DNA from 4 places in the Rothia nasimurium genome. Region 4 is predicted to be linked to each of the others. Evidence: riboswitches for the same ligand, from Rfam matches in the RefSeq annotation. Region 4 holds a riboswitch; each other region holds the start of a gene.

What was found. Region 4 has a riboswitch for S-adenosylmethionine ahead of ACFP6B_RS05185 (O-acetylhomoserine aminocarboxypropyltransferase/cysteine synthase family protein). Riboswitches for the same ligand answer to the same signal wherever they lie in the genome.
Region 1: linked by a shared signal. The riboswitch ahead of ACFP6B_RS00495 (ABC transporter ATP-binding protein) and the one ahead of ACFP6B_RS05185 (O-acetylhomoserine aminocarboxypropyltransferase/cysteine synthase family protein) in region 4 are both predicted to bind S-adenosylmethionine.
Region 2: linked by a shared signal. The riboswitch ahead of ACFP6B_RS01645 (nuclease PIN) and the one ahead of ACFP6B_RS05185 (O-acetylhomoserine aminocarboxypropyltransferase/cysteine synthase family protein) in region 4 are both predicted to bind S-adenosylmethionine.
Region 3: linked by a shared signal. The riboswitch ahead of ACFP6B_RS00680 (methylenetetrahydrofolate reductase) and the one ahead of ACFP6B_RS05185 (O-acetylhomoserine aminocarboxypropyltransferase/cysteine synthase family protein) in region 4 are both predicted to bind S-adenosylmethionine.

What each region holds. Positions count from the first base shown of each region.
Region 1 covers NZ_JBHSTW010000001.1:105,761-113,602, reverse strand. The annotation lists gene ACFP6B_RS00505 (ABC transporter permease) at 1-799, opposite strand, end outside; gene ACFP6B_RS00500 (aliphatic sulfonate ABC transporter substrate-binding protein) at 802-1,842, opposite strand; gene ACFP6B_RS00495 (ABC transporter ATP-binding protein) at 1,851-2,657, opposite strand; SAM riboswitch class I at 2,662-2,755, opposite strand; SAM riboswitch class IV at 2,957-3,057, shown strand; gene ACFP6B_RS00490 (LLM class flavin-dependent oxidoreductase) at 3,166-4,632, shown strand; gene ACFP6B_RS00485 (hypothetical protein) at 4,765-5,496, opposite strand; gene cls (cardiolipin synthase) at 5,680-7,179, opposite strand; gene ACFP6B_RS00475 (TetR/AcrR family transcriptional regulator) at 7,321-7,842, shown strand, end outside.
Region 2 covers NZ_JBHSTW010000003.1:68,958-76,799, forward strand. The annotation lists gene ACFP6B_RS01640 (DEAD/DEAH box helicase) at 1-2,671, opposite strand, end outside; SAM riboswitch class IV at 2,822-2,949, shown strand; gene ACFP6B_RS01645 (nuclease PIN) at 2,985-3,200, shown strand; gene ACFP6B_RS01650 (PIN domain-containing protein) at 3,197-3,628, shown strand; gene ACFP6B_RS01655 (SDR family NAD(P)-dependent oxidoreductase) at 3,755-4,528, opposite strand; gene ACFP6B_RS01660 (cell division protein PerM) at 4,641-6,533, shown strand; gene ACFP6B_RS01665 (hypothetical protein) at 6,671-7,084, opposite strand; gene purN (phosphoribosylglycinamide formyltransferase) at 7,196-7,774, shown strand.
Region 3 covers NZ_JBHSTW010000001.1:149,546-157,387, forward strand. The annotation lists gene ACFP6B_RS00660 (adenylosuccinate synthase) at 1-454, opposite strand, end outside; gene ACFP6B_RS00665 (Ltp family lipoprotein) at 760-1,785, shown strand; gene ACFP6B_RS00670 (arsenate-mycothiol transferase ArsC) at 1,888-2,313, shown strand; gene ACFP6B_RS00675 (aldo/keto reductase) at 2,404-3,390, opposite strand; SAM riboswitch class I at 3,504-3,593, shown strand; gene ACFP6B_RS00680 (methylenetetrahydrofolate reductase) at 3,698-4,609, shown strand; gene metE (5-methyltetrahydropteroyltriglutamate--homocysteine S-methyltransferase) at 4,647-6,977, shown strand; gene ACFP6B_RS00690 (MDR family MFS transporter) at 7,072-7,842, opposite strand, start outside.
Region 4 covers NZ_JBHSTW010000011.1:106,380-114,221, forward strand. The annotation lists gene ACFP6B_RS05175 (alpha/beta hydrolase) at 1-178, opposite strand, end outside; gene metX (homoserine O-acetyltransferase MetX) at 210-1,436, opposite strand; gene ACFP6B_RS05185 (O-acetylhomoserine aminocarboxypropyltransferase/cysteine synthase family protein) at 1,451-2,797, opposite strand; SAM riboswitch class IV at 2,919-3,036, opposite strand; gene ACFP6B_RS05190 (S9 family peptidase) at 3,175-5,358, shown strand; gene ACFP6B_RS05195 (hypothetical protein) at 5,367-6,407, shown strand; gene ACFP6B_RS05200 (hypothetical protein) at 6,409-7,305, shown strand; gene gatB (Asp-tRNA(Asn)/Glu-tRNA(Gln) amidotransferase subunit GatB) at 7,805-7,842, opposite strand, start outside.

The sequences.
Region 1 (7,842 bases), on a different contig from region 4:
TGATTTTACCCAGGATAGCGAGTAGCACGATGGCCAGGAGCAGACGGTCGGTGCGGCCGTTGTTCTGGGAGTCGGTGAGCAGGAAGCCCAGCCCCATCGAAGCACCGAGCAGTTCGGCGGCGACCAGGAAGAGCCATGCCTGCGCCAGGGCCAGCCTCAGACCTGACACCACAGCGGGTAGAACGGCAGGCAGCTGCACGGTGGTAAAGAGGTTGATGCCGCGGACGCCGAAGGTGCGGGCCGCCTCAACCAGCTTGGGGTCCACGTGGGCTAGGGCCGCCGAGACGGTGGTGTAGACGGGGAAGAAGGCGCCGATAGCGATGAGGGTGACCTTGGAGTTTTCACCAATGCCGATCCAGAGCAGCAGCAGCGGCACCCAGGCCAGCGACGGCACAGCGCGCAGGGCGCCGATGGTGGGGGCAGCGAGCACCTGGGCCCAGCGGGAGAGCCCTACCCAGGCTCCGAGCGCCAGCCCGAGGATAGCCCCGATGCTGAAGCCCAGAACCACGCGCTGGGTTGAGATAGCAACGTGCAGGCCGAGCTGTCCGCGTCCTGCTAAATCAAGGGCAGCGGCAACCACCTTCGAAGGGGCAGGGAGCTGCACCGCGCTAAAGACTCCGGCGGTGCTCAGGTACTGCCAGAGCGCCAGCAGAACCAGGGGAAGCAGGGCGCCGAGCCAGGGTGCCCAGCGGCGGGTGAGCAGGGGGCGGCGGGGTACCTTCGCGGACGCCGGTGTTTCGGTGCGCGCCAGACGGCGGCGGGTTGCCGGTTGGGTGGTGAGATCAGAGGTAACTGACATGACTACTCAGCCACCAGGGTTGAGATGCGGGCGGGGTCTGCCTTCTGGGCAAAGGTTTCGTTGACGATGCTGCCCAGGGCAGTGTCTACTTCGTCTTGTGAGGCAACGTCGCCGGATTCAACCAGGTAGGGGCCGACCTTCTCCAGCACGGCGAGCTGCTTGTCGCCGGGTACGTTATCGATATCGAGGTAGGTGCGGTCCCAGACGACCTGGGCGGTTTCAAGCTCAATTCCGGAGCCATCCGCCAGGATCTGCACGGCCTCTTCTTCGTTGGCGAGTGCCCAGTCGCGGGCGTATTCGTAGACGTCAACGATGGTCTGGGCGGCTTCGGGGTCGCTCTCGATGAAGTCCTCGGTGGCGTTCAAGAAGCCGTAGGTGTTGAAGTCGACGTTGCGGTAGAAGAGGGTGTTGCCGTCCTCAATTTCGGCGCTGGCCATGATGGGGTCAAGGCCGCTCCAGGCGTCTACGGTGCCCTGGTTGAGGGCGGTGCGGCCGTCGGCGTGCTGCAGCTGCTCGATGGTGACCTCATCGGGTGACACACCTGCTTCTTCAAGAGCTTGGAGCAGGAAGAAGTAGGGGTCGGTGCCCTTGGTGACGGCTACCTTTTTACCGGCCAGGTCTTTCACCGATGAGATACCGGTATCGGTGCGGGTCACCAGAGCTGACCACTCGGGCTGGGAGTAGAGGTCAATCACCTGAATGGGGGAGCCGTTGGAGCGAGCCAGCAGGGCAGCTGAGCCCGCGGTGGAACCCACGTCAATCGCACCGGAGCGCAGGGCCTCATTAGCCTTGTTTGAACCGGCTGACTGTACCCACTCGACGTCCTTACCCTGCTCTTGTAGGGCGGTCTCAAGCCAGCCCTTTTCCTTGATAATCAGGGAGAGCGGGTTATAGGTGGCGTAGTCGATGGTGACGGTGGTATCGCCCGCAGCGGCAGAAGTATCGGCGGTAGAAGCGTTTTCCCCTGCCAGGCACCCGGTCAGTAGTAGGGTGCCGGTTGCGAGCAGGGCAGAAGTGGTGGTGAGACGAGAAATGAGTGACATGTGTGTTCCTAGTGTTCTTCAACGCCGAGTTCGGCCAAAAGTTCTTTACGCAGGGACGATAGCGCCGGGTTGCCGCGGTCGCGCGGGCGGTGATCGGGCACCTCAACGATGCGGGCAATCGTCGCGGGTGCGGCGGGGTCCGGCTTACCCAGCACAATCACCCGGTCTGAGAGGTAGAGGGCTTCTTCCACATCGTGGGTGACCAGCAGGACGGTGGCCGGGTCGTGGGCATGAATATCGAGCAGCAGATCCTGCATGTTGATGCGGGTGAGGGCATCAAGGGCGCCGAAGGGCTCATCGAGCAGAAGGACGCCGGGGTTCCGCGCCAGCGCCCGGGCCAGGGAGGCGCGCTGAGCCATGCCACCGGAAATCTCACGGGGGCGGTGCTGGGCGTAGTCTGCCAGCCCCACGACGTCCAGAAGGCGGGCAACCTGCTCGCGGGCAACGTCCTTGGGGGTACCCTTGGGCAGACCCAGCGCCACGTTCTTCTCAACGGTGCGCCAGGGCAGCAGACGCGGCTCCTGGAAACCAATAGCCACACGGGAATCGAGACCCCGTACCGGGCTGCCGTCAATCGTGACGGTACCGGCGGTCGCTGTCCCCAGGCCTGCAGCAGCCCGTAAGAGGGTCGACTTGCCGCAGCCCGAGGAACCAATAATCGAAATAATCTCACCGGGGTAGGCGGTAAACGACACGTTTTCAAGGACGGTGCGGGTCTCCCCGCGCTCGCCGATAAAGGTCTTGCCAACGGCATTGAAGTCGATTTCGCAGGCGGTGAGGGTGGTGGGGGTGCGTTCTAGCGTGGGTGCGCTCATGCTTTCTCCATCGTCTCTTGGCGTTAGCACCGACCCCTGGTGTAGAGAGGTTGCTGCGACGTCGTTGAGCCAAGTCTCTCGGTCGCTCTGGATGGTTAACGCTTTCAACGCTAGGGGCGTTTGTTGGAACCGGGCAAGAGTATGACGCGGTATTTCGGCCGGTTACGAGTGTGACGCTGTGGGTAAAACTGACCGAAACTCGCCGGCGTCCGTAACAGAGCTCAACACGCGCCACAATGTGAAACGTAGCCTCAGATGCTTGCACCTGGGCGTGCTGGGCGGGCTACACTAAATCTCAAGATCAAGAGTCCCAACGTCAAGCTCTGGCTAGTTGGGCGGCAACCCTCTCCCGTAGCGGGGTGCCCCAGATGAGGATCAGGCAGTAATGCAAGTACGGCGCACCCAGGCGCCACCTTCGCGAAGGCTCGGTGCCTTTTACTTTGGGTAAGGACGCCGGTGGCAGCACGGGCGCGGAGGGCCAAGCACCACCTGTGAAAGGGCCCGGTTCATGACCGAGAAGAAGCGCATCGTCGTCAACGCCTTCGATATGACTACCACCAGCCACCAGAGCTTTGGCCTGTGGCGTCACCCCCGTAACCGGGCGGATGAGTACAACACTATTAAGTACTGGACCGACCTGGCTAAGGTCTGCGAGAAGGGTCTGTTCGATGCTGTCTTTATCGCTGACGTGGTGGGTGTCTACGATGTCTACAAGGATTCAGTAGCTCCCGTGCTGAAGGATGGCGCCCAGGTTCCTGTGGGTGACCCCTTCCTGCAGATTTCTGCTATGGCCGCTGTCACCGAGCACCTGGGCTTTGGCGTGACCGCCGCTGTGACCTACAACCAGCCCTACACTCTGGCCCGCTCTTACTCCACCCTGGATCACCTGACCGGTGGTCGCGTGGGCTTCAATGTGGTGACCTCCTACCTTCAGTCTGCTGCTGAGAACCAGGGTCTGCCCGGTCAGATTGAGCACGATGAGCGGTACGAGATTGCCGAAGAGTTCCTCGACGTCTGCTACAAGCTGTGGGAAGGTTCGTGGGAGGACGGCTCTGTGCCCCGCGACCGTGAAAACGGCATCTTTGCTGACCCTTCTAAGGTGCACCCCATCCTGCATAAGGGCAAGTACTTCCAGGTTCCCGGTATCGCCCTGACTGAGCCTTCACCCCAGCGCACCCCCGTGATTTTCCAGGCCGGTGCTTCGTCTCGCGGCCAGGCTTTCTCGGGCCAGCACGCCGAGGCTATCTTCATCACCGCCCTGCGCCCCCACCTGACCAAGGTACTGACCGAGCGTATCCGTTCTGAGGCTGAAAAGGCCGGTCGCAAGCGCGATGACGTCAAGATCCTGGCCATGCTCTCAGTTGTTGTGGACGAGACCGACGAGAAGGCTCAGGCCAAGTACGCTGAGTACCTCAAGTACCAGAACGTTGAGGCGTCCCAGGGCATCATCGGCGGCTGGAGCGGTCTTGACCTGGACCAGTTCGATGAGGACGAGGCCCTCAAGTACGTTGAGACCGAGTCGATTCAGTCCTTCCTGACCCCCTTCACCCTGCAGGATAAGGAGAAGGAGTGGACCCGCAAGGACATCGCCGAGCACTGCGCCACCGGCGGCATGGGTGCGGTTTTGGTGGGTTCCCCCCAGACTGTTGCCGATGAGCTGGAGAAGTGGATTGACGAGGGCGGCCTGGACGGCATCAACCTGGCTTACCACGTTTCCCCTGGCTCCTTTGAGGACTTCGTTGAGTTCGTTGTTCCCGAGCTGCAGAAGCGCGGCCGCTACCGCACCGCCTATGAGGGTTCCACCCTGCGCGAGAGCCTCTTCGGTGAGGGTAACAAGTACGTGGACGAGCGTCACCCGGCTGCCAAGTACCGCGGTGCCTACGCGGGTAAGCCCTCCGCTGCCGACACCCCGGCCCGTGACTTCCTCAAGCTGGCGATTGAGAACGCTGAGAAGGCTGAGGACGCAGGCCACTAGGTCTTAGGGCTGTAAGGACGCTGCCCCGCACCTTCCTGCCAACGGGCAGGGGAGTGCAGGGCGGCGTCCTTACATGGGGGCATTCTGGCTATTCTTTTCTGAGAAGTTCGAAGCTCGGCAAGATATCTTTATCTACTTATTCGCATCGTCGATGGAACGGTTAAAGGTATCAAGGAAGCTATCCGCATCGATTTTCCAAGCTCCCTCCTCATAGGTGAAGCTAGTACCGTCAAACAACGCTACGAGAGCACCTTCAGCAGCAGCCGTGACGCTTTCAGGAACCGACGTGCTTGTGGATGCCTCTGTTTCAGTTAGAAAAGAATCTGTGCTGGTCGTTGCGGTCCGTTCACCAAATTCAACTTTATTGAGGTCAACCGTGATGGATTCAATGATTGCAGTGTCCAGGCCAGAGAACATTGACCCAACAAAAGTATTCATAAGACTGAGAGCAACATCTTCTCCCTCAGTCAGACCAGATCGTTCGAAGAGGTCATAGGTAGGGTCAATTCCGCGACTGTACTCTAGTAACTTCTGGCGATCATCGGCGCTCAACGTATCGATAGCTTTACCGAGGTCTTTGAGATTTTCAGCGTCTTCGCCGCCCTCAGCTTTGTCGATGATGGCTTGAATATCATCTGGCATATTATGCAAAGAGCCAGCTTCTCTTGCCTTCATGAAGTAGTTCTTGATAGCAGGTTCCAGCTGGCGCTTCTGTTCTTCAGTGAGGTTAATGGCAGCCCCTACTGATTCCACAGAAGACGACGTTGAGTCAGAGGCCTCCTGCGCGGCTCCGCAACCCGCAAAGGCCATTGAACCTATCAAAAAAGCAGAAGCCAGAGTGGTTTTCGAGTAGTAGGGTGTCATGGGCATCTCTCCTTACTCGTTCATTTGTGCGTTTAATAAGTATACCTAGCTTCTGGATAAATGTAACCCGTACTACATTTTTAGTAGATAAATATTAAGGCAAGGACGCCGCCCCGCACCTTCCTGCCAACGGGCAGGGGAGTGCGGGGCGGCGTCCTTATCTTCTTTATGCCGTGCCGACGGTTAGAGCAGGGCGCTCCACAGGCGGCAGAGGTTCTCGGCAACCTTCTGGTGGTTGGGGCGGTTGACCCACTCGTCGTAGCGCAGGCGCTTGCAGCGGGAGATGTAGTCCCGGGCTACGCCTTCGAGTTCCTGCACCATAGCCTTGCCCACGATAAAAGTGGAGACCTCAAAGTTGAGGGCGAAGGAGCGGGGGTCCATGTTGGAGGAGCCGATGAAGGTGATTTCGTCGTCCACAATCATGAACTTGGAGTGCAGAACGGTGGGGCCGGGGTACTGCTGAATGTTCACACCCGAGCGGAGCAGCTGCTCGTAGTAGGAGCGCTGCCCCATAATCGGCAGGAACTGGTCGCCCTTCTCGCAGACGATCAGGGTCACGTCGATACCCGAGAGTGCCATGTTGGTCAGAGCCTGCAGCAGGGTCTCTTCGGGCACGAAGTAGGGGGAGCAGATGATGATGCGTTCTTCTGCGTTGTAAATCAGGTGGTTGATCAGGCGCAGGTTGTTTTCGGTTTCGAAACCGGGGCCAGAAGGCACGATTTGGGCGAGCGGACGCTGGCCCTCCTGCCCTGCCTCGTCATGGGCTTCGATGTCGGCGTCGATTTCATCGAGCAGAAGCTCCTTGGTCTCGGCGTACCAGTCGGAGACAAAGACCGCGTTGAGCTCGTGTACTACGGGGCCGGTGCAGAAGAAGGAGAGGTCCTTCCACTCCAGGCCCTTCTTGATGTTGCCCTTGAGATTGTAGGTGTGGTCGATGGCGTTCTGAGAACCTGAGAAGGCTATTTCCCCGTCAATCACTACGATCTTGCGGTGGTTGCGCAGGTCAGGGCGCTGCCACTGGCCCTTCCAGGGTTTGAGGGGGAGCATCAGTCGCCAGGGTACACCGGCATCGTTGAGCTTGCGCTGAAGTTCCCGCCAGCGGGGGTATTTGCGGGAGCCGATATGGTCAATCAGCACATGCACAGCCACCCCGCGCTGGTGGGCGCGCACCAGGGCGTCCCAGAGGGGCTCGGTGGTGCTATCGAGGGCGGTGATGTAGAACTCGAAGTGAACGTACTTCTTAGCCTGGTCGATCTTTTTGGCGATTTCCTGCAGGGCTGCGTTGTTGTCGTGGCGCAGCTCGAAGTCGTTGCCGCCAATCAGGGGCAGAGCGCCGAGCTTGTAGTTGAGGTTAGCTGCCACCCGCGCAGGCTCAGAGAGCTCCGGGTCGCCCAGCACGGCGTCGTCCCCCTCGATGGAGTCTTTAATAATCTGGTTCATGCTGCGCTGGCGGCTGCGGCGGTGCCGGGGCACCAGGTTTGAACCAAAAATTAAGAAAGCAAACAGGCCCACGAAGGGAATAAAGAAAATCGCCATCAGCCAGCCCAGCGCAACCACGGGTTTGCGGTTGTAGGGCAGCCAGAAAATGACGGTGATGCGGATCAAGATATCGATAACGACCAGGGTTACCGAGAGCCAGTCCGGCAGGTTAGGGATGTTGAGAAAAGGCAGGCTGAAGTTCACATTTTTCAGTCTAGCGGGGTCTTGCCCCGGGCGAACGGGTCTTCTCACATAAACAGATGATTTAGGGGGTGGCCTTCTTCTACCTTGTAGGGGAACTTCCACTAGGCCCCGCGACCTGCACTTCTGCAATAGACTGGTGGTGTGAAGAAACCCGAGAAGTCCGTGCGCCAGCAGCGCCGGGAGCGAACCCACACCGCGATTCACGAGGCCGCACTCAAGCTTGTGCTTGAGAAGGGCCTCAAAGCCACCACTACCGACGAAATCGCTGAAGCTGCCGGGGTCAGCCCCCGCACCCTCTTCAACTATTTCGCCAGTAAAGAGGACGCTGTGCTCGGCCTGCGCGCCCCCGTCATTACCGATGACATTCTGCAGCGCGATGCTGCCCGCCAGGACCTCTATATTTTTGAGCGCGTCGCCCACCTGATGCTCGACATCATGGTCGCATCGGTCGACAGCCCCACCTACCCGCAGGTGCGCCCCCTGGTGCAGGAATACCCGGAGCTGCGCTACCGCCTGAAAACCCACCATATCGAGTGTGAAAAGACCCTGGCTGACCTGCTGCGCACCGTCAACTGGGTGGAGTTCAGCGCGAGCGGACGCCGCGGCCCCTGGCCCTACCTGCCTGAAAGTGAAGCCGGAGAAGGGGCCTCAGAACCCCGCCTG
Region 2 (7,842 bases), on a different contig from region 4:
GGTGGGCCTTGGTCTTAGCGTTTTTGACGAACTGGGCTTCATCGAGCACCAGCCCCTCGAAGGGCTGCTGGCTGCCCAGGTCAAAGTAGTGTTCTTCGTCGATGCGGAAGAGGGCGTAGCTGGTTACCACCACGTCGGCCGAGGCGACGGTATCGGCCAGGCGCCGCTTAGATTTCCGTACCGACTCTTCAACGCCGACCACCCGTAAGGAGGGGGCAAATCGTTTGATTTCCCGCACCCAGTTGGGCACCACCGAGGTGGGGGCGACCACCAGGAAGGGGGCGGACGCGTCCGCCCCGGCTTCCGCCCCACCCAGCTGCCCGGCGGCGTCCTGCCTCTTCTCCTGGGCGTGCAGGAAGAGGGCGATGGTTTGCAGGGTCTTGCCCAGGCCCATGTCGTCGGCCAGCACGCCGCCTAAGCCGTGCTCCCAGAGGAAGGCTAGCCACTGGTAGCCCTCCACCTGGTAGGGGCGCAGGGTGGCCTGTAGGCCGGTGGGCACCTCGGCGGGGGAGTGGTCATCGAGGTTGAGTAGGGCTGAAACCTGCTCGTCCCAGGCGGCTACGGTCTGGGTTTCGGCGGCGAGCTCTTCGAGTTCCTCCCACAGGCCTACCTGGTGGCGGTTGATTTCGAGCGGCCCGGTTTTATCGGTGAGCTGGGCGGCTTCGCGCAACAGCTCTTGTAATTTCATGAATTCGGGCCGGTCAAGGGCAAAGTATTGGCCATTGCCCAGGAGCAGGTGGGTTTGGCCCTTGGCCAGGGCAGCAACGACCTCTGAGAAGGCCACATGCCAGTCCCCGACCTTGATAGCGACACCCAGCCCGAACCAGTCGCGGCGGCGGGTGTCGTCCACAGTGACGATGATTTCGGGGGCTTCGTCAAGCTCACGGAACTCAGGTTTTGGGCCCTTGATATCGACCCGCACACCCTCAATCTGCTCGTAGTCGGGCACATAGGTTTCGAGCAGGGTGCGGGTGCCCCAGTTCTCGGTGTAGTGGCGGGTGAAGGGCACGCCGGGGCGAATCTTTTTGACCTCTTTGAGCACCCGGTACTCGTGGGCGGTATCGCGCACATCGGCCCGGTCTTCGCCGGGGTAGCCCAGGGCATCGAGCCTGAGAAAGTCGCTGTCGTCGCCGGTGGGATTGACCGGGTACTCCCAATGCCAGGCGGTGTGGGCGGTGAAGGGCGGGCCCGGCTCGTCAAAGGCAATGCTCAGCACCAGGGTGGGCATACGGACGGCAGGCAGCTCAAGATCTTCGCTGCTCGTTGAGATGGGCAGTGCCCGGGTGAGGGCAGGGTAGTAGTCGGCGAAGAAGGCGGGGACATCGGTAGCCGGAACGGTGACCGGCTCACCGGATATCAGGGATTCGGCAACCGCATCCAGCGGCTCAGCTAGGGGAATGAGCACCAGCTCGGAGTCGGCGGTGAGCCAGGAGGGGCGGTCCGTGGGCGCTACGTCCTCAGCCTGGGCCAGAGCCGAGGGCAGGGTGGACTCCCAGCGGGCAGCGGCCGCAGCCTTCACATAGGTCTCCTGGGCCGCCCCGCCCAGGGCGATAAAGCCCTGCCGGTTATTGCCCAGCTTGTGGGTAAAACTAGCGGGCAGGATGTAGGCCCCCCAACGGAGCAGGGGAGTCAGGCGCAGGGCATCGGCGGACGACCCCCGCTCGGGTACCGGTTCAAGGGCCAGTTCAACCTGGGGAGCGCTCGCGATAGTCAGGCCGGTTTCTTTGCCGTCTAAGAGGATAGACAGGCCCACCTCGCTAGCAGATTCCAGCATCTGCCAGAGCAGGGAAGAATCCACATTCGAGATAGAAGCCCAGTCGCGGTGGGAGGAATAGATGGACTGGGAGCCCCGAATCACCGCGTAAAACTCATTGAACCAGGCCGCGTGCTCGGGGAGCAGGCCGGTTCCCGCCGACCCGGCGGCAGAACCCGAAAACTTCTCCCAGCTCAAACCGCCCTTAATCCACTTGCCGCGGGCACCCATCATCAGGGGCCGGGCTTCAAGCGATACGCGGGGCGCCCCGATGTTCTTGGTCCACCCGTACTTACCGGGCACCACCAGGCGCAAATCAAGGGCACCGGCCACCCGGTGATTGCGGCTATCGTAGCTGGGGCGGGCAGCAAGAGAATGGGCCAGGGACCGCCGCCAAGCCGGTAGGGACTGCCCAGCCCGAGCACCGGCGTCCGCCTGCTCCTCGGTACCGGCACTCGCCTGCTCGCCCCGGTGTTCCCTCAGCAGATCTGCAGCCCGCTGCAGGCCCACCGTATCGGCCATCTCCAGGATCTCCTGCACCTTCTCGTCGGCGCTCGCTGTGGTCTTCCAGGTACTTGAGGACGCCGTCATAGCCCGCTTAGCCTTGGCCGTACGGTCGATTGCGGTCAGCATCAGCGCCACCGCATGCTTGCAGTTATGGGCCACCGGGCAGGAACAGGTCGCCGAAAAAGCATAGGAGCCCGCGGTGACCTCCGCAGGGAAAGCCACCCGCGCGGTGTAGGGAGCAGAACCAGAGCCAGCCACCTGCCCCTCCAGCACCCGCGCCTGCTCGTCATAGGTGTAACGAATGACATTACCCTCCCGCATATACCGCTGCCCCCGCGTGTAGGCACCAGAGCCCACCTGCCGAATAATGGCGGGGGCTGTCACCGGGATTTCAGGGAAAGAAGTAGACACAGGCACACCTTCACAACAGAGCAAATACCTAGTCTTCTAGCGTATCGCACCGCCTTACCCACAGCGCCCACGGGCAGGTTCGTCACAGTAAGAAAAATTTCTGAGACCGGTGTTTACAGAAGCGCCAACAGCGAGTTATGCTTTTACCAGCTTCAAGAGATTCAACTGTCAAGCTCCGACTTTGGTTGAACGCCAACCCCATGTTCACGGGTGGCTCGGATGACGAAGCGGTCTGCATCGCGCATTTCGGCGCTGTTTGGTGCAGGCAAGAGCAAGTTTCGAAAGGAATGCGCACTTTACGCGCAACGACGGCATGTCAAACGCTCGACCTCACGCCCACCGTCCTCACATCACCGTTCAGAAGAACATCTCTGCTGCCTCTGTACCCGCCCGCGGCGGCTACACCGCAATGAGCATCCAGGACTACACCCGCATCTCCAACGAGCGCAGCGAATTCCTCAACTTCCTGCTGGCCCCCAACCCCAGCGGTATCCCTGCAACTGAGTACGGTGTTCTGAAAGCTGCATGAGCCAGGTAGGTCTGCTTCTCGATTCCGATGTCCTTGCCGAGATCCGCAAGGCCAACCCGCACCCGCAGGTAGTGAACTGCCTGCGCCGCCGCTCCTACCGCACCATGTACATCTCGGTGCTCAGCCTCGGTGAACTCAAGGGGCTTTACCCCTACCCAGAAACCGAACGCTGGCTCGCTGAGCTCATGGACCGCTTCGACTCTCACGTACTAGAAGTCGACGCGAAGGTATCACTGGAGTGGGCCGGACGCCACGCCGAGAAGCACCTCCACCTGGTGGGTGGGCAGCGCCCCGCCCCCCTCGCCACAGCAGCCCTTGAGGGCCTGATGGCTGCCACCGCGACCGTCCACCAGCTTGAGATTATTTCGAGCAAGGCCGAGATTTATAAGTCCTGGGGCGTCCCGGCGGTGGATCCCTGGGAAGACTAGAGCCCGTAACATAGGTTCCACAGGCTCACGCTCGCTGCCGACCCTCTCGCTGGTTCGCTGACGCTCACGAGCGATTCACGCCAGCCGCCGAGCCAGCAGCTTCGCTGTGAGCCTGCGGAACCTTATCTAGTAGTCTCGCGTCCGCGCTATCGCAGCTGCCACCAGCCGGCGGGGTAGTGCCCGTGAGGCTGTAACCGCCAGCTTGTAGGGTAAGGACGGCACACAGATCGGCTTCCCTGCCGTCACCGCAGCGATACCTTCGGCAACAACCCGTTGGGGGCTCAGCCACAAAAAGTTCGGTAGGCTGGGCTCGCCCTGGCCCATGGCGTCGTGGAACTCCGAGCGGGTTAGGCCCGGGCATAGGGCCGTCACATGGATACCCCGATGCGAATACTGTAGATGGGCCGATTCTGAGGCCACCACGAGGAAACGTTTAACTGCCGAGTAGGTGCCGCCGGGGGTAAAGGCTGCCACTGAGGCAACGTTAATAATGCGGCCCCGGCCGCGCGGCAGCATGGCAACAATCGCCGTGTGCATGAGCTGGAGCGGAACCCTGGCCAGCACGTCGACCTGGTCAAGGTGGCGTTCTACAGGTGCTGCATCAAAGCTCTTGCCGAGCCCGAAACCCGCATTGTTGACCAGTATCTCAACGGGGCACTCAACCTGCTGTAGGCGCTCAACTAGGCGGGTGACGTCCTGCTCCACCAGCAAGTCGGCAGGGATTACCTCAATGTCCACCGCGAACCTGTCGCGCAGCTGGCCTGCTAAGTCTTCTAGAGCATCGGACCGCCGGGCGGTGAGTATCAGGTTGTACCCGGCTGCTGCATACTGGTGGGCGAACTCGGCGCCGATACCTGCTGAGGCGCCGGTAATCATCACATATGAAGTTTCACTGCTCATGGCTCCCACTCTACCGCCGGGGCGAGCTGGGCCGGTTATCTTCACCGCACTCTTACCCTGTTTACCGGCGCCATCAGGCACACAACAGAGAAACATGACATGATGAAAGACGATGAATACCACCGCTCACCCCAAACGTTCCCTCCCTATGCCCCTGTGGCTGCAGGGCTCAGTTGAACTTGCCCTCGTGGCGCTGGCCTCCTACCTCACTGTCGTCCTGCTCCTGGTGGCGGTCTGGTACACCAACGGCTTCAACAGCAGCGGTACCCTAGCCGGTGCTGTCTCTGTGGCCGGGCACCTGTGGCTACTGGTTCACGGCGTGCCCCTGAACATGAATATCCCCGAGCAGGGGGTCTTCTCAGCGGTGACCGGAACCATGAGCCTGGTACCCCTGGGCCTCACTCTGATCCCCCTAGCCCTCTGCTACCGCTCCGGCCGCCGCCTGGCCCGCGCCAGCTACGAGGGCCAGTTCTGGCAGCCCCTGGCCGGTGGTCTTCTCGCCTACGCCGTAGTGGGCGCCGGGGTGAGCCTGCTGTCCACTAACGACTTCTTCTCCACCTCACCCGCTCTCGCGGCCCTGGTACCCCTCTGGGTAGCGGCCCTGGGTATCCTCCTGGGTGGGTATGCCGAATCGCGCTCACTGGCCGCCATGATCGGTGTGAACGCGGCCGACTGGGTCAAGAAGTTCAGCCAGTATTCCCGCTGGGCAGGCTCCTATGTCTGGGCCCTGCTGAGGGCATCCCTGGTGAGCGTGCTGGCCTTTGTCGCCGGTGGTGCCCTACTACTTGCCGTCACCCTTTTCTGGCACTGGGACGACGTCGTCTCCCTTTATCAGACCCTGCACGCTGGTGCCGTCGGCGGCCTAGCCCTAACCCTGCTGCAGCTGGGTCTGCTCGTGAACCTGGTGGTCTACTCCATGGCGTGGAGCTCCGGCGCAGGCTTTGCCCTGGGCACCGGAACCTCCGTTGATCTGACCGGCACCAACGTGGGGGTCATGCCCTCCCTGCCGGTGCTGGGGGCGCTGCCGCACGCGTCCGAACCCTGGGGATACCTGGCCCTAGCTGTTCCCCTGGTCGCCGGTGCCCTGGGTGGCTGGTGGTTCTTCCGCGAAGGGGAAAACCACTTTGACGAGTGGCTTTCCCTCAAGATTCGCTTCCGCTGGCTGTCCTGGCCCCTCTCGACTCTGGGGCTTGCTCTCCTGACTCTGCTGCCGACCTTCCTGCTGACCACCCTGCTGGGCTGGGCTGCTAACGGGTCGTTGGGGCTGGGTCGCTTCACTGCTATCGGCCCGCACCCCCTCATCTTTGGGGCTTTCTCTGCCGTGCTGCTGGCTGTTGGCACCATGCTGGGGCTGGGCCTGGCCCACCTTCTGGTGCGCGACACCTCCGGTGAACTGGAGCGCTTTGCCCAGGCTAAGCCCACCCGCGAACAGAAGCGTGCCGCCCGCGCCGAGGCCAAAGCCCAGAAGGCAGCGGCCCGCGCCCAGCGCAAGGCAGAAAAGGCAGGGGCTGACCAGCCGGACGCTGCCGGGCCCGATACCGAGCAGGCCAGCCAAGAGCAGGAAGAGGCGGATTCTCAGGACGCCGGGGAAAAGACTCCCGCTGAGGGTGGGTCGGTTGCGGCCTCCAGCGAGAAGGGCGCCGCTACGCTGGCGCTAGCCCGTATTCTGGCCGACCGCGAGCAGATCCAGCCTGCCCAGAGCGATGAGCCCGCCGATAGCGATGAGCCCGCCGATAGCGATGAAGCTGCTACTGAAACTGACGAAGTAGCGCCTGAGAATGAAGCTGAAGATATCGCACCTAGGGCAGAAGAACCTGAAACTGTAACCGCTACTGAAGCCGAAGAGTCTGCTCTTGCAGAGCCCGAATCAGCTGATGCTGTCCCCGCAGAACTTGCTGTGCCCTTCCGGGCCGTGGTCAAGCGTCCTAAGTCCCTGCGTGCCCGCCGCCAAAAACGCCTTGAAGAGCTGGCAGACGGCACGGGTAAGGAACCTGAGACTCAGTAAGAGGTGGCCCAGACTCGCAGCGACGCTGCTGGCTCGGGGCTGGCGTGAATCGCCTTGTGAGCGCTAGCGAACCGGGCGAGAGGGTCGGCAGCGAGCGCGAGTCTGGGCCACCTTTGTATAAGGTAACTACTCACAGCCTACTGCCCCATAAGCTGCTGCAGCAGGCCGTCGCTCATTTGCGAGGTGCACTGCTGCTGGCGGCTCAGGGTCACAGCCTGCTGCAGGCACTCCGCGTAGGCGATGGTGGCGTCCACAAAAATCAGCTGAACCAGCGCGGCGAAGCCCAAAAAGAGCGACCAGAGCATCACCATGACCATGAGCACCACCGAAAAGGCGGGGAACTTAGCTCCCACCATTTTCACCAGGGTCACCGTGGCAAGAGTGCAGGTCAGCACTGCCAGAGCCGCTGTTACCGCGGCAAACCAGCCCGGGTAGGAGGTGCTAGCCACCGTAGCAACCATCGCCAAAAACGACAGGCGGGACCACACCTTGATATTCTCAAGCACACGGTCAGAGGGCAGCTGGGCAGAAGGACGCACGGTGTCAGACATACCTACCACCTTACCGCGCTCTGCCACCCGCCTCACACAGCACAAACTGCTGGCGTCTCAGCATGAAAACGCGGCAGTGTGTTGGCGCTCGCATGCGATAAACTTTTCTGTATGCGCATTGTGGTGATGGTGTCCGGATCGGGCACAAATTTACAGTCCATCCTTGACTCCGTAGCAGCCGGCGACCTGAACGCCACGGTCCTGGCCGTGGGTGCCGACAAGCCCTGCCTGGGAATCGAACGAGCAGAAGCAGCCGGAATCGAGACCTTCCTCGTAGAACCTTCCAGCTACGACACCCGCGAAGCCTGGAACCGCGCCCTGGAAGAAAAAATTGCCAGCTACGGCGCCGACTACATCATCTTCGCCGGCTTCATGCGCATCGTCGACGCCCAGCTCGTTGACCGCTTCAAAAACCGCATCATCAACACCCACCCCGCCCTGCTGCCGTCCTTCCCAGGAGCCCACGGCGTGCGCGACGCCCTTGCCCACGGGGTCAAAGTCACCGGGCTCACCGTGCACCTGGTCGACTCCGGCGTCGACACCGGCCCCATCCTGGCCCAAGCCGCCGTCGACGTCCTCGATGACGACACCGAAGAAACCCTGCACGAGCGTATCAAGGTCAAAGAGCGAGTGCTCCTGGTAGAAACCATCGCCCGCCTAGCTCAAGACCTCAACGGCGAACCAGCCTAACCCACAAGTTTAGCCCCGCACCACGGGGCTGGGCCTAGGGTCGGGGCTCCTTACCAAAACGACTCACA
Region 3 (7,842 bases), on a different contig from region 4:
CGAGGATATCCTGCACGCGAATGCCTAGGCGGCCAACCTTGTCCATGTAGGTGGGGCCGATGCCGCGGCCGGTGGTACCGATGGCGCGCTTGCCGAGGAAGCGTTCGGTGACCTTGTCCATGGTCTGATGGTAGGGCGCTACCAGGTGGGCGTTAGCTGAAATTTTGAGCTTGGAGGTGTCTGCCCCGCGGGCTTCAAGGCCGTCGATTTCTTCGAAGAGGGCCTCGGGGTTGACGACCACGCCGTTGCCGATAACGGGTACAGCGTTTTCTGAGAGGATGCCGGCGGGAAGGAGCTTGAGCTCAAACTTCTGGCCGTTGACAACGACGGTGTGGCCTGCGTTGTTACCGCCGTTGGGCTTGACGACGTAGTCGACGCGGCCGCCGAGCAGGTCGGTTGCTTTGCCCTTACCTTCGTCGCCCCACTGGGCGCCTACAATCACAATTGCTGGCATAAGTCTTACTCCTGAATAGGGTGGTCACCTGCCGGGTTTCACGGCGGTGGGGTGGGGCTGCGCGGCCTGTGCAGACGGCGCGGACGCAGGGCACACCATTCTTAAGGATAGCAAGGGTGGTTTGTGTTTGGGCAGGTGTTCCAGGTTTTGCGCTACTAGCGGTAGAGGGTGGGCGGACGCCGGACGGTACTTTAGAAGATGTACAGGTGTGCTGGAAGGACTTAGGTAGAGGGCACCAATAAAGCACTAAGAAATAATATGACTTGTAGTCAGAGCTTACTCAGAATGTCTTTAAACTGGTAGGTATGAGCGAAAACCCATACACACCTAACACTCCGTCTTCTCAGCCCGATCAGCCCGGAGTACCAGCATCGTCTGCCGGGGCTTATGCCGCACCGGGCCAGTACCCCTATCAGGACCCCTACGCCGCACCTCAGCAACCTAACGGCAAAAAGCCTAAGAATGTGGTTGGCCTGGTGGCTCTGGGCCTGGGCGTTCTCGGCTTTATCTTGGGCTGCATTCCCGCCGTTGCCGTCCTTGGCTGGCTCTTGCTGTTTGCGGCTTTTGTGACCGGTATTGTTGGACTTTTTCAGAAGAACAAGGAAAAAGTCACCTCGATTATCGCCATTGTGCTCTCGGTTATCGGGTCAGTGATTTCAGGTATCGTCCTGTTTTTCTTTGCCCTCAATACTATTGCTAACGACCCCGAGCTCCAGCAGAGCCTGCAGGAGCTTGAGTCAGCGGTAGCTAGCCCGTCAGCAACCGCATCTGCTCCGGTAAGTTCTGCTGCTCCGGCCGTCACTGCCTCTGCCCCTGCTACTTCTAACGCACCATCTGCCGAAGCCTCCCAGCAGACCGCCTCTGCTGCCGGGGATATCCCCCGCGATTACACGAGCGCTCTTGCCGAAGCCCGTGACTATCTAGAGTTCAGCAGTTTCTCCTACACTGGCCTCTACGATCAGCTGACCAGCGAGTACGGCGGCCAGTATTCACCTGAAGCAGCCCAGTACGCTATGGATAACCTGAGCGATGTTGATTGGAACGCTGAAGCTCTTGAAGCCGCTGAAGACTACATCGAATTTTCTGATTTCTCTTACGCAGGTCTCTACGATCAGCTGACCAGCGAGTACGGTAGCCAGTTCACCCCTGAACAGGCACAGTACGCGGTTGACAATGTCAATGCAGACTGGAACCAGGAAGCTCTCGATGCCGCTCGTAGCTACCTGGAAATCTCTGAGATGAGCGACGCCCGCCTCTTCGATCAGCTGACCAGTGAGTACGGTAGCCAGTTCACCCCCGAACAGGCCCAGTACGCCATCGACAATCTCTAAAACTAGAAAAATATCAAAGCCCGCCCTGCCCCCTTCGCTGAGATAGGGTCAGTGCGGGCTTTTGTGTAGGTAGAAGTTCTTGATGAACCCTATGATGGAGCTATGACTTCTATCCCCCACGTTCTTTTTATCTGCCAGTCCAATAAGGGCAAGTCTCAGATGGCTGAGGCCCTGATGAACCTCCATGCGCAAGGACGCGTGCGGGCGACGTCCGCAGGCACCAAGGCTGCGGTGGGCAGCGCGGTCAACGCTGAATCTGCCGCTTCGCTCGCTGAAATCGGTGCGGATATGAGCAAGGGTACGCCCAAGTTTGCCAGCGCCGACGACCTGGCTGCTGCTGACCGTATCGTCATTCTGGGTGGGGCGGCACAGCTTGAAACGACGGACGAGGAGGTCCTGGCTAAGACCGAACGCTGGAATACCGTTGAGCCCTCCCACGATGGAGTTGAGGGGGCTGAGCGCATGAACCTGATTCGGGACGATATCGACGCCCGCGTCCGTGCCCTGCTGGCTGAGCTCACCCCCTAGTTAGGCATACAACGGCGCCCCATCTTTCTTTCCACGCACCGGAGTGCTGCGGGAAAGAGGGAAGGAGCGTCGTTTGCTGTATGGGGTGGGTTAGAAGAGCGCCACCTTCGGCGGTGCCGGGAAAATCTCGTCGAGCAGGGCGAGCTCGTCCGCGTCGAACCGGCGGACGATAGCCGCCGCGTTAGCGCGCACCTGGTCTTCGGTGGTGGCCCCGGCGATTACAGAGGAAACCGGCTCCTGCTGGGCCAGCCATGAGAAGGCGACCTGTACTTCGGTCAGGCCGCGCTCAGCGGCGAAAGCTGAGAAGGCTTCAAGCTGGTCCCAGTTAGCGCCGTCCAAGATGTCGGGCTTGATGCGGGTCAGGCGCCCGTCGGCAGGAGCAAAAGAGCGCGAATACTTACCCGTCAGTAGCCCGTTAGCCAGGGGGAAGTAGGGCAGTACACCCAACCCGAACTCGCGGGCGGCGGGCAGCACCTCAAGCTCAGCGCGGCGGTCAAGCAGGTTGTAGTGGTTCTCAGCCGCAATGTAGCGGTGCCCCAGGGCCCGGCCCAGGTGCTCAGCATGGGCGATCTGCCAGCCGGTGTGGTTGGACGACCCGATGTAGCGCACCTTGCCCTGCTCAATCAGGGTGCCCAGGGCTGAGAGGGTTTCTTCGATGGGGGTGGCGGGGTCGGGGGTGTGGTGGAAGTAGAGGTCGATGTAGTCGGTGCCCAGGCGACTCAGGGACGCCTCAACCGCCCGCATAATGTACCGGCGGGAGCCGCGCACCCCGTGGTCGGTGCCGTTAGCCCCGCCCATATCCATGCCGAACTTGGAGACAATCACAATCTCATCGCGGTCGATTCCGGTCTCGCGCAGGGCCCGCCCAAACATGGTTTCAGAAATACCCGGTTCAGCCCCGTAGATATCGGCGACATCGAAAAGGGTAATGCCGGCTTCAACGGCAGCGGTGAGGACGGCGTTGGTTCCAGCTTGCGTTTCGGTGGCGGTTTTGGCGCGGCCCAGGTTATTGCACCCCAGGCCTACATTTGAAACGGTGAGGCCGCTTTTTCCCAGTTGACGGTATTCAATGCTCATACCCGTCATATTACTGTCATGTGTCTCAACACACCCGACACAGAGTCAAAAAGCTACACAGAGCGGCGGTTTCTTGCCAGCGCCCCACCTGCGCTTTTAGTGTAGAACCATCAAATCTATCCAGAGCGACCGAGAGACCTAGCTCGATGACGTCGCAGCAACCACCCTGACGGGAAAGGTGCTCCTGCTAGGACCGATAGAGTGCATCACCAGCGGTCCACCCACCGCACTGTGTGGCGCCCTCCCGCCACCAGTGGGAGCGGCCACCGCATTCTTTCGGGTCTACCCAACGACCTGTAAGGAAACCATGAGTACCCATATACCGGCGCTCTCCTACGAACTCTTCCCACCGCGAAGTTCTGCCAGTTGCGAGAGTCTGCTGACGACCATCGACCAGCTGGCACCCACTAACCCCGACTATGTGTCGGTGACCTATTCCGGTGACCGGGCTCGTAAGCAGAAAACCCTGGCCCTACTAGACCATCTGGTTCATGAAACCCGGCTCACTCCCCTGGCCCACCTCACCTGTGTAGGGCACACCGCCGAGGAGCTGGAAGCTGCTGTTCGCCGCATTCTGGCGATCGGCGTCCGCGGGTTTTTAGCCCTGCGCGGTGACCTGCCGCCGGGCAGCACGCAGGCTCCCGACATCCCCTTTGCCCGGTCCCTGGTTGACCTCATCCGCCGGGTGGAGACCCAGGATTTTGCCCACCTAGCGGCAGGACGCGTAGCGGTGGGGGTGGCTGCCTACCCCTCCCGGCACCCGGAATCCAGCTCGGAACTGCAGGATATTGAAATTCTGCTCTCCAAGGAGCGGGCGGGGGCTGACTTCGCTATTACCCAGGTTTTCTTTGAGGCGACCCGCTACGAATCCCTGGTGCAGCGGGCCCGAACCGCGGGGGTGACCCTGCCCCTGATTCCGGGCATCATGCCGGTGACCAGCCTGCGCAGGCTCACCACCCTCTGCTCACTAGCGGGCCTGCCCGTACCCCAGCAGCTGGCCTACAACCTGGAAACCGCGAGCGGGGACGCCCAAAGGCACCGTATCGGGGTGGAGTTCGGCGTCCGCCTGCTCCAAGAATCCCTCGACGCCGGTGCCCCCGGCATCCACTTCTACACCTTCAATGAACACGCAGCGGTGCTGGATGTTCTCGAGCGGGTTGACCTGCCCCGCTACAGCACCCGCTTTGAAAACCCCCTGGCCGAACTGACCTACGCCTAAAAATATCGGCCCAAAGACCTTATAGAAAGACACCACCATGACCACCGTTTTCCCCACCGCAACCATCACCGGCTACCCCCGTATCGGCGCCCGCCGCGAACTCAAGCGCGCTGTTGAAGCCTACTGGGCGGGTAAGTCCGACCAGAACGAGCTGAAACAGACCGCCCAGAAGATTCAGCAGGACGCCTACCGCACCCTCACCGAGCGCGGCCTGACCGACGACTACGCTATTCCCGCGGACTTCTCCTTCTACGACCAGGTACTCGATACCACCCGCCTCTTCACCGCCCTGCCCACCCGCTTCGAGTCGGTACGCGATGACCGCGGCCTGATCGACCTGGACGGCTACTTCGCCCTAGCCCGCGGCACCGAGCACCTGCCCCCGCTGGAGCTGACCAAGTGGTTCGACACCAACTACCACTACCTGGTACCAGAAATCGGCCCGATCACCGGCTTTACCCTCAACACTGAAGCTCTCGACGACCTGCTGGCAGCCGCTGAGGCGGCGGGGACGTCCGCCCGCCCCAGCATCACCGGGCCCCTCACCTACCTGCTCCTGGCAAAAGCCGAGGACGGCGCCCCCGCCGACTTCGCACCCCTCGACCGTCTAGCAGACCTGCTGCCCCTCTACCGGGATCTGCTCGCCCACCTGGCCGGCCGCGGTGTGCACTGGGTTCAGTTCAACGAGCCCGCCCTGGGTGCCGACCAGGCTGTGAGTGAAGCCGAGCTGGCGCAGCTCATTGAGAAGACCTACGGGGAGCTCACCCAGCTCTCTGACCGCCCCTCCCTGCTGGTCACTAGCCCCTACGGCAACCTGGCCGGTCTGTTAGAACCCCTGGCCACTTCGGGCGTAGAGGCCCTGCACCTTGACCTGGTATCTACCGGCTATGATCAGGACGCCCTCACCCGCCTCTTCGGCGGCGATTCGGCTCCCCTGCTGGTGGCAGGTGTGGTAAACGGCCGCAATATCTGGCGTAACGACCTGGCGGCCTCCCTCCACACCCTGCAGGCGGTGGGAGCGGCGTCCGTCTCGACCTCGACCTCCCTGCAGCACGTGCCCTACGACCTTGACCTGGAAACCGGGCTCGACCAGAAGCTCACCAGCTGGCTGGCCTTTGCCCACCAGAAGGTCAGCGAAGTTGCCCTGCTCGCTCGGGGGCTCGCTGAGGGGCCCGAGGCTATCGCCTCCGAGGTTGAGCAGGCCAAGGCAGCGCTCGCAGCGCGTGCCCAGTCCAGCGGAGTCAACGACCCCTGCATCCGCGAGCGTACCCTCTCCATTACCCCCGAGAACTACGAGCGCGCGTCCGCTCAGGTGCGTCAGCAGGCCCAGGAGGATCTGAACCTGCCCCTGCTGCCGACTACCACCATCGGGTCTTTCCCGCAGACCGGTCATATTCGTTCCCTGCGGGCGGACTACCGCAAGGGTGCGCTGACCAGGGAAGAGCTCGATGCTCATCTGCGGGAGGAGATTCGCTGTGTGATTGACTTCCAGGAGCGTCTGGGGCTGGATGTGCTGGTGCACGGTGAAGCTGAGCGTAACGACATGGTGCAGTATTTTGCGGAGAACTTCGACGGGTTTGCGCCGACCGAGCACGGCTGGGTGCAGTCCTACGGGTCGCGCTGTACCCGCCCCTCAATTCTGTGGGGCGATGTGAAGCGTAGCGGTGCGGGTACTCGCGGTGAGGCCTTTACGGTGCCGTGGATTAGCTTCGCGCAGCAGCAGACCGATAAGCCGGTCAAGGGTATGCTCACCGGCCCGGTGACGATTCTGGCCTGGTCGTTTGTGCGCGATGACCAGCCTCTGGCGGCGACCGCAACCCAGGTTGCGCTGGCCCTAGCCGATGAGATTGCTGACCTTGAGGCCGCAGGCACCCGCATCATTCAGGTGGATGAGCCCGCCCTGCGCGAGCTGCTCCCCCTGCGTGCCGAGGATCAGGCTGCCTACCTCGACTGGTCGGTCGGTGCCTTCCGACTGGCGACCTCGCAGGTTGCCGACTCCACCCAGATTCACACCCACCTGTGCTACTCGGAGTTCAACGAGATTTTTGGGGCCATCGATGCCCTGAACGCCGATGTCACCTCGATTGAGGCAGCCCGCTCCCGCCTGGAGCTACTGGCCGACGTACCCGAGAGCTTCGACCGCGGCATCGGCCCCGGCGTGTGGGACATCCACTCCCTGCGTGTGCCCCAGGTCGACGAAGTCGAGAAGCTACTGGCTACTGCCCTGGAGCATATCCCCGCCCGTCAGCTCTGGGTTAACCCCGACTGCGGCCTGAAGACCCGCGCCTACAAGGAGACCAAGGCTTCCATCGAGTCTCTGGTTGCCGCTACCGAGGCTGTACGAGCCAGCCTCACCGTAGCGGTCTAGGGGTAAGCAAAAAGGACGCCGCCCCCGCCCTCCCTGCCGTCTGGCAGGAGGGTGGGTGGCGGCGTCCTTGCACCCGTGAAGCGCAGATGCGACCCTAGTGGGCCATGGGGGCGCTTCCGGCAGCCTGCTTGCCGGCAGGCAGAAGCAGGGCCACCACGATAGAGCCCAGCGACATGAAGGCTGCTACCAGGAAGGCCAGGTGCACACCGGCCATGTAGGCCTCTACGCCGGTACCGCCGTGGGCAGCCGACCCGATACCCAGCAGGGCCACAAAGAGGGCGGTTGCTGCGGCACCGGATACCTGCTGGAAGGTGGTCATGGCCGAGGAACCGAAAGCGTGTAGTTCGTGATCAAGAGAGCCCAGCCCCAGGGACATCATGGGGGTGTTAATCAGCGGTAGGGCGAAGGTCATGAGCATGTAGGTGGCCACCAGGTACCAGACGGGAGTCTGGGTGTTGAAGGTGCTCATTAGCCAGATAGAGGCGCTAAAGAGCAGGGCACCGGGGATGACCAGGGTGCGGGCGCCGAAGCGGTCCGACAGGCGGCCGACGACGGGGCTCAGCACCGCCATGAGCACGCCACCGGGCAGCAGCATCAGGCCGGTTTGCAGGGCGCTCATGCCCAGGACGTTTGCGGCGTAGAGAGGAATCATAATTGCGGTGCCCAGCATGACGCCGATACCCAGGGAGGTCATGATGACGGTCAGGGTGAAGGGGCGGGCACGGAAGATGCGCAGGTCCATGAAGGGGCCGCGATCTTGCAGCTGAATCTGACGACGCACGAATACGGCCAGCAGGGCAACCGAGACAGCCACGATAACCCAGGGGTTAACCGGCAGGTGGGCACCGCCGTGGGAGGAATCGCC
Region 4 (7,842 bases):
GGTAGCCGACAGGCTGGGGCGCGCGGACGGACGCGTAGGTCACCTTTTCGCTGGGCAGATAGGGGGTGAGCCCCAGCAGGTCGCGTTCATGGGAGCCGTAGCCGTGCAGAAGGACAACCAGGTGGGTACCCCGGCGAAAGGGTTCTGCCTTTGAATATTCAACAGTGTACTGGTTCATAACCCCCAACTTACCACCGGCAGAGCTAGCCTTAGGCCACTGCCCACAGGTGCTTGCGCCCCCTCAATTTTGCTTCGTCGGCGGCGTCCTGGGTTTCGATGCTGGTGGCGAGGATTCTTTCGAGCTGTTCGTGTTCGATGAGGAAGCCGTCGTGGCCGCAGGGTGAGTGGATGACGGCTGGCTCTACGGGGTTGGGCAGGGAGGCTGCCAGGATGTGGGAGTCGGAGGGGAAGAAGAGGCGGTCGGAGTCGACGTAGGCGATGGTCCAGTTGCAGGTGGTGCGGGCGAGGGCTTTTTCGAGGCCGCCGCGGTCGCGGCCGAGGTCGTGGGAGAGTAGGGCTTCGTTGATAGCGAGGTAGGAGCCTGCGTCGAAGCGGTTGGTGAGTTTGGTGCCGTGGTGGTCGAGGTAGTTTTCGACCTGGTAGCGGCCGCGTTCTGCGGTGAGGGGGTGCAGGACGTTGTGGCCGTCTTGGGCGTCGCGGCCGAAGCGGAAGTGGAGTTCGGCGGCGGAGCGGTAGGTAGTGTGGGCGATGCGGCGGGCCAGGGCCAGGCCGGTGACGGGGCCGGGGCCTGGGTAGTAGTCGCCGCCGGCGAAGGCGGGGTCTTGGCGGATCGCCAGATTTTGCATGTGGCCCCAGGCGATTTGTTCGGCGGTGGCGGCGGGGCCGGAGGCGATGACGGCGCAGGAGCGGACGAGCTCGGGGTAGGTGACGGCCCATTCGGCGGCGCGGGCACCGCCGAGGGAACCGCCGATGACGTGGTGGAGGGAGGTAACGCCGAGCTGGTCGAGCAGGCGTTTTTCGGCGCGGACGCCGTCGCGGATGGTAACGAGGGGGAAGCGGGAGCCCCAGGGTTTTTGTTCGGGGTCGATACTGGCCGGGGCGGGTGAGGCTGGGCCGGTGGTGCCGTAGCAGCCGCCGAGCATGTTGGGTGAGATGACGAAGTATTTGTCGGTATCGATGACGCGGCCGGGGCCGACGGCGGTAGGCCACCACCCGGCGGCTTCGGCGGCCTCTCGGTCTTGCTCGCTGGCGTCCGCCCCTACGCGCCCTGCCGAGACGTGGGTGTCACCGGTCAGGGCGTGCAGGATCAAAACGGCGTTGTCGCCCGCCTCGTTGAGGGTTCCCCAGGTTTCGTATCCGATGGTGACGTCGGGCAGTACTGCCCCTGATTCGAGGGTCAGATCGCCGACTTTGGCGTAGGTGAGGACGCCATCGGTGCGGGTGGGGGTGGTCTCAGCGGGGCGGGCGGTCGTCATTGGGCTACCTTTCCTTAGCGGATGGCGGTGAAGCCGAGTTCGAGGTCGGCGAGGATGTCGTCGATGTGTTCGATACCTACCGAGAGGCGGATGAAGGCGGGGTTGATGCCGATGGCTTCAAGCTCTTCGGTGGTGGACTGGCTGTGAGTAGTGGACGCCGGGTGTACGGCCAGCGAGCGCACGTCACCGATGTTGACCAGCAGGGAGTGGAGGGAGAGGGAGTCCACGAATTTCTGGGCGGTTTCGGCGTCGGCGTCCTTGAGGGTGAAGCCGAGGACGGCGCCAGCACCCTTGGGCAGGTACTTTTGAGCCAGTTCGTAGTAGGGGGAATCGGGCAGGCCGGAGTAGGTAACCGATTCGACCTGGGGGTGGTCTTTGAGGAACTGGGCGACTTTGAGGGCGTTCTCTACGTGGCGTTCTACGCGCAGGGAGAGGGTCTCAAGGCCGATGGCGATGTTGAAGGCGTTGGTCGGTGAGATGGAGGAGCCCAGGTCGCGCAGTAGGGAGACGCGGGCTTTGAGGATGTAGGAGAGGTTGACTCCGAAGGCACCGTCCGCACCGAGGTCGCGGGCGTAGACCAGGCCGTGGTAGCTTTCGTCGGGCTGGTTGAAGAGGGGGTACTTGTCGGGGTAGGCGCCGTAGTCGAAGTTACCGGAGTCTACGATGACGCCGCCGACCGAGGTGCCGTGGCCACCCAGGTATTTGGTGGCGGAGTGGATGACCACGTCAGCACCGTGCTTGATGGGGTTGAGCAGGTAGGGGGTGGCAATGGTGTTATCGACGATGAGGGGTACACCAACCTCGTGGGCTACACCCGAGATAGCTTCGATGTCGAGGACGTCGCCGCGGGGGTTGGGCAGGGTTTCTGCGTAGAAGGCCTTGGTGTTCTCGCGGGCTGCTGCTCGCCAGGACTCGGGATCAGCAGGATCGTCAACGAAGGTGGTTTCGATGCCGAGGTTCTTGAGGGTGTACTTGAGCAGGTTGAAGCTGCCGCCGTAAAGGGAGGGGGAGGCAACGATGTGGTCCCCGGCCCCGGCAATGTTCAGGATTGCGAAGGTGGACGCTGCCTGGCCGCTGGCCAGCAGCAGGGCACCGACGCCTCCTTCGAGGGCAGCGATACGGTTTTCAACGGCTTCCTGGGTGGGGTTGTTGATGCGGGAGTAGATGGGGCCCAGCTCTGAGAGGGCGAAGCGGCCTGCTGCCTGGGCGGAGTCCTTGAAAACAAAGGACGTGGTCTGGTAGATGGGTAGGGCACGGGCGCCGGTTGCTGCGTCGGGTTCCTGGCCTGCGTGAATCTGCTGGGTTTCGAACTTCCAGCCGGCGGGGTTGGAGGGGGTGGGAACGGTGTTCTCGGTGGTCATGCGGTTACTCCTAGGGAGGTCGTTGTTTCAGTGTTCAGTTGAAACGGGCCGCATGCCGTATCTTCCGCCTGGGTAAGGAGGAAAAGAATCTGATGCCCTCACAGAAGATAGAGGCACATCGGTCCCGCGCTTGCGTACCTGGTTCTCGGTGGGTACGCCCGGTCATCACCCAGGGCACCCCACCGCGAGTGGAGGGTTGCCGACCAGCTAGCTGGGGCTTAGCGCTGGTTCTCTTGACCTGTCTCTAGTCTGGCTGGCTCACCCGGGGAGCGTCAAGAAAGAGCTCTAAAGTTTCAGCATGTGTCCTTGTATTGCGTACGTTACGTTCTGTGAGCGTCATTTAGAATGGTGGGAAGCGAGTTTTTACGAAAGGGCTGATGATGTCTCTGACTCCTCCTCTTGCCAAGCGTGTACCCGTTGAGCGCACCCATCACGGTGATACTTTTGTTGATCACTATGAGTGGTTGCGCGATAAGGAAAGCGCCGAGGTTCTAGAGCATCTACGCGCTGAGAACGCCTTTACCGAGGCGGTCACAGAAGACCAGCAGCCCCTGCGGGACGCTATTTTTGAAGAGATTAAGGGGCGCACCCAGCTCACCGATATGTCGGTGCCCTCGCGCCGCGGGGCCTGGTGGTACTTTAACCGCACGGTTGCCGGTGAACAGTACCCGGTCATGTGCCGCGTCCCCGCCCTTACAGAGGGCAGCGTTGAAGAGCGCTACCAGCCGCCGGTCGTCCGCCCCGGTGAGCCGCTTGACGGCGAGCAGGTCGTGCTGGACTGCAACGAGTTTGCCCGCGACATGGCCTTTTTCTCCCTGGGTTCCTTCCAGGTCACCCGCGACGGCTCCCTGCTGACCTTCGGTGTTGATGACTCGGGCGATGAGCGCTACACCCAGTACTTCAAGAACCTCGACACCGGCGAGATTCTGGAGGAAAAGATTGAGGACGTCTTCGCTGGCGCCTTCTTTGCCTCCGGCGCTAAGCACCTGATCTACTCGGTAGCTGACGAGTCCTGGCGCCCCTATGAGGTGCGCGCCCACGCTATCGGCACCAGTGCGTCTGAAGATTTCGCCCTCTACCGCGAGGACGACAACGGGCTCTGGCTGGGGGCCGGCATGTCGTCCTCCCGCACCCACGTGGTCATTACCTCTTCAAACTCCGAGTATTCAGAGACCCGCATTATTAACATCCACGAGCTGGGCCAGCTAGAGCCCACCCTCATTATGAAGCGGGACGCCGGCATCGAGTACTCCACCGACGTCATCGACGTGGAGGGCACCGGCTACCTGGTCATCGGCCATAACCACGAGGCTCCCAACGGCGAAATCGTGCTGGCACCCCTGCGGGAAGAGTACGTACCCTTTGCCGACTTCAAGGCCAGCTGGATTCCCCTGGTGCCCCACCGCGCGGACGTCCGCCTAGAGGGTTTCAAGTTCTCCCGCAACCATCTTGTGCTCATGGCCCGCGAGAACACCACCGTTAAGGTATTCGTGGCCCCCCGCGCCGCTGTCGCCGAGCAGGCAGCTTCTGCCCACCCCCAGGGCATTGGCCTCTACGAGCCCGGTGGCTTCACCGAAGAGCTCTACACGTCAGCCTTCTCCGGTGTGAACATCATGTCCCCGGTCATCCGCCTGAACTACACCTCCTACCTCACCCCCAGCAGCGTCTACGACTACTTCCCCGATACCGACGACCTCGTGCTGCGCCGCCGCACCCCCGTCATCGGCTACGAGCCAGAGAACTACACCGCCTACCGCATGTGGGCACCGGCAGCGGACGGGGCCATGATTCCGCTCTCCGTCATGCACCGCGCCGACCTCGATAAGTCGCGGGAAAACCCCGTGATTCAGTACGGCTACGGGTCCTATGAGTCCTCCATGGACCCCTATTTCTCTACTGCCCGCCTCAGCGTGCTGGACCGCGGCGTCATCTTCGTCGTTGCCCATATCCGCGGTGGCGGCGAAATGGGCCGTGCCTGGTACACCGAGGGCAAGAAGCTAGCCAAGAAAAACACCTTCACCGACTTCATCGACGCCACCGACTTCCTGGCTTCCCAGGCCTGGGTGGACGCTGCCCGTATCGGCATCATGGGTGGATCAGCCGGCGGCCTGCTCATGGGCGCCGTCGTCAACATGGCCCCCGAAAAATACGCGGCCTGTCTGACCCAGGTACCCTTTGTGGACGCCCTCACCACCATTCTCGACCCCAACCTACCGCTCTCAGCCCTGGAATGGGAAGAATGGGGCAACCCCATCACCGACAAGGAGGTCTACGACTACATGAAGTCCTACACCCCCTACGAAAACATCCGCCCCGTCAAGTACCCGGCCATCGCAGCTGTTACCTCCCTCAACGACACCCGCGTCTTCTACGTCGAACCGGCCAAGTGGGTAGCAGCCCTACGCGAAACCATCGACCCGACCTCCCCCACTCCCCTGCTCAAAATTGAGATGGACGGCGGCCACGGCGGCGGCTCAGGCCGCTACACCGCCTGGCGCGAAATCGCCTGGGACTACTCCTTCCTGCTCACCCACCTGGGTGCCACTAGCGTCACGGAGTAAACCCGCCCATGCCCCCGTCCGCTGATCTAGTTGACCTGACCCCGCGCGTCCCCCACGAAATCCTGCTCTCCCTGCTGAATAAGCCTCCCTACCGGGAAAAGTGGATGCGACACGTGCAAAGACGCCGGGGTAACTCCATCAACCAACGAGCCGTAGCTACCTTCATCGCCTACGAGCTTTCTGACTACCTGGACCAGGACATCGACCCGGCCACCATCAAAGACCGGGTCTCGCGCGCCCTGAACGGCGAAGCGATTTCGGGCGCCACCGCCCACATGTTCATCACGGCCTTCGAGTTCACCTCGGCCGAAGCCAGAGAACTGCAGCGGGCCCTCTCAGCCCACAGCCTCAGCCGCAAGCTCGCCCAGCGGGCAGAGACCCTCACCAGCGCCGAACGCACCATCGACACCCGCAACTACACCTCCCTCTCCACCCTGATGGACGGCCACATCGACCGATTCGGGTTCATGCGGCACTTCGTCGTCACCGAGATTATCCGCTCCGAAATCGACGAACTCACCCTCATCTCCCCCCGGTTCGAATCCACCGACTCCACCGTCACCCTCATCGAGGGCGGCGACCTGGTCTCCATGAACGAGCACGAACGCGCCCACATCCACCACCCGGAAAACACCATGTGGCAGCTCGCTATCAAGCCGCCTGCCCCCGTCCGCTACGGCCAGGTACACCAGATTCGCTACCGTATCGACCTTAACATCGACCCCATGCTACTGGAACAAGAAAAATGCAACTACGCCTCGCTGGGCCCCTTCACCCCGGCACGGTTCAACGTCTCCCTAGCGCTCACTTTCGATGCGGAGCCCTCGAATATGGTTCAAAAAATTTGGTCCCACACCATGAAGGACGAAAGCCTGCTAGAAGTCGTTGAGCTCCCCTCCCAGCAGCGCTACTCCATGAGCTTCCCCATCGCCGAAGACACCGTTTTCGCCTACTTCTGGGACGCCGACTACGAGGGTGCCATCCGCCACTACCACGGGGATGACCCCGCATGGCTCTCCCGCCTCACCCCCGCCGACCCCACCTCATAGCATGTCTACTACACCCCACTCAGACTCAACCACCCAGCTGGTCAGCGCCCTACTCCGCTCAGAGCTCTTGGAACCCTATGTGCGCGACACCTGGGAACGCTACATCCACCACGAAAAACTGGGCGAAGCCAACCCCTTCTCTATCAGGGCTATCGCCCGCGCCATCAGCGCCCACCAGCACACCGTCTACGGCCTAGAAATCCCGCCCCACAAGTACAAAGACCGGGTGCGCCGCGCTATTACCGGCGAGCACATCAGCAGCGAAACCATCGACCTATTCAGCGAAACCTTCGGCTTCGACGAACGCACCCAAAAAGCCCTCCACAAGGCAGCCACTCAAGGTTTCGACGACTCAGAAACCGTCCAGTTCCTCCGCACCAACCCCCAGGTGCTCACCTCAAGCTGCTACCTCGACATTCAGCTTGACCCGGCTGCTCCCGGTGACTTTACCCTCAACGCCACCTACACCCTGCTCAGCCTCGAATCAGGCTGCTCAGCCTTCGTCTTTGCCCTGCCCCAGGGGCAAGAGCTCATCTGCACCAACCGCCATTTTTCGGTATCGCGCGTGAGTGAAGACCAGGACTGGGTCTTCACCCCCACCAGCTTCATCCCGCCCCTACAAACCTTTATGCTGCGTTTCAGCGTCCGCGGCACCGCCCACCCCCAGGCGGACGGCAGCTACCAGCTCCTTTTACCCTTCACCCACCGCAGCTACTCCGCAGCCATCAAACTCACCACAGCAGGCAGCCCCCTAGCTGTGAGCTTCACCGAGCAGGCCTCTGCCGGGAACTCCCCTATCACCACCAGCTGTGCTGAAACCGTCACCGACTACCTCTCCCACTTCTACCCCAGCCTCAAAGACACCACTCTTGCCCTCAACTGGGCCCCCGCTACCTAAGGCCCTTTGTTTTCACCCAAAAATTTTTGCCGCACAATAAAACTGCGATATAAGCGAGACGTGGGAGAACATAACCTAAAGGTGTAAGGTTTGGTGGATGTGGTAACCATCTTTCCTTACACTCGATGATCTAACCGGTGTTCGAGACTCAGAGCTTCTGAAAAGAACATCCCGCCCCTGGTGCATGTTTTTCGCTCCTAGTTTCCCCCCTCTGTACTAGTGTGAGGGTCTCTCACCGTGTTAAATCGAGACCCTAGGTAGCTTCAGTGCGATTTTTGCTACCTAACCTAGCGGTCGGTTAGTTTTCCCTAGTGCGCCGACCGTTCACCGGGTAGAGCTCTTTACCCCAGAGCCCTACCCGCGGTGCAAAGTAATAAGGCGCCCCTCTTTCCCAGAGCGGGCGCCTTCTTTGTACCCTTTCCCCTCCAGGGCAAGAAAAACCGGGCGCCCTCCCACAGGGGAGAACGCCCGGTCAGTAGCTTGACCAGAGAAAAGGGGGTTAGCCCTCGACGCCCAGCTTTTCGAGAATCAGCTCGC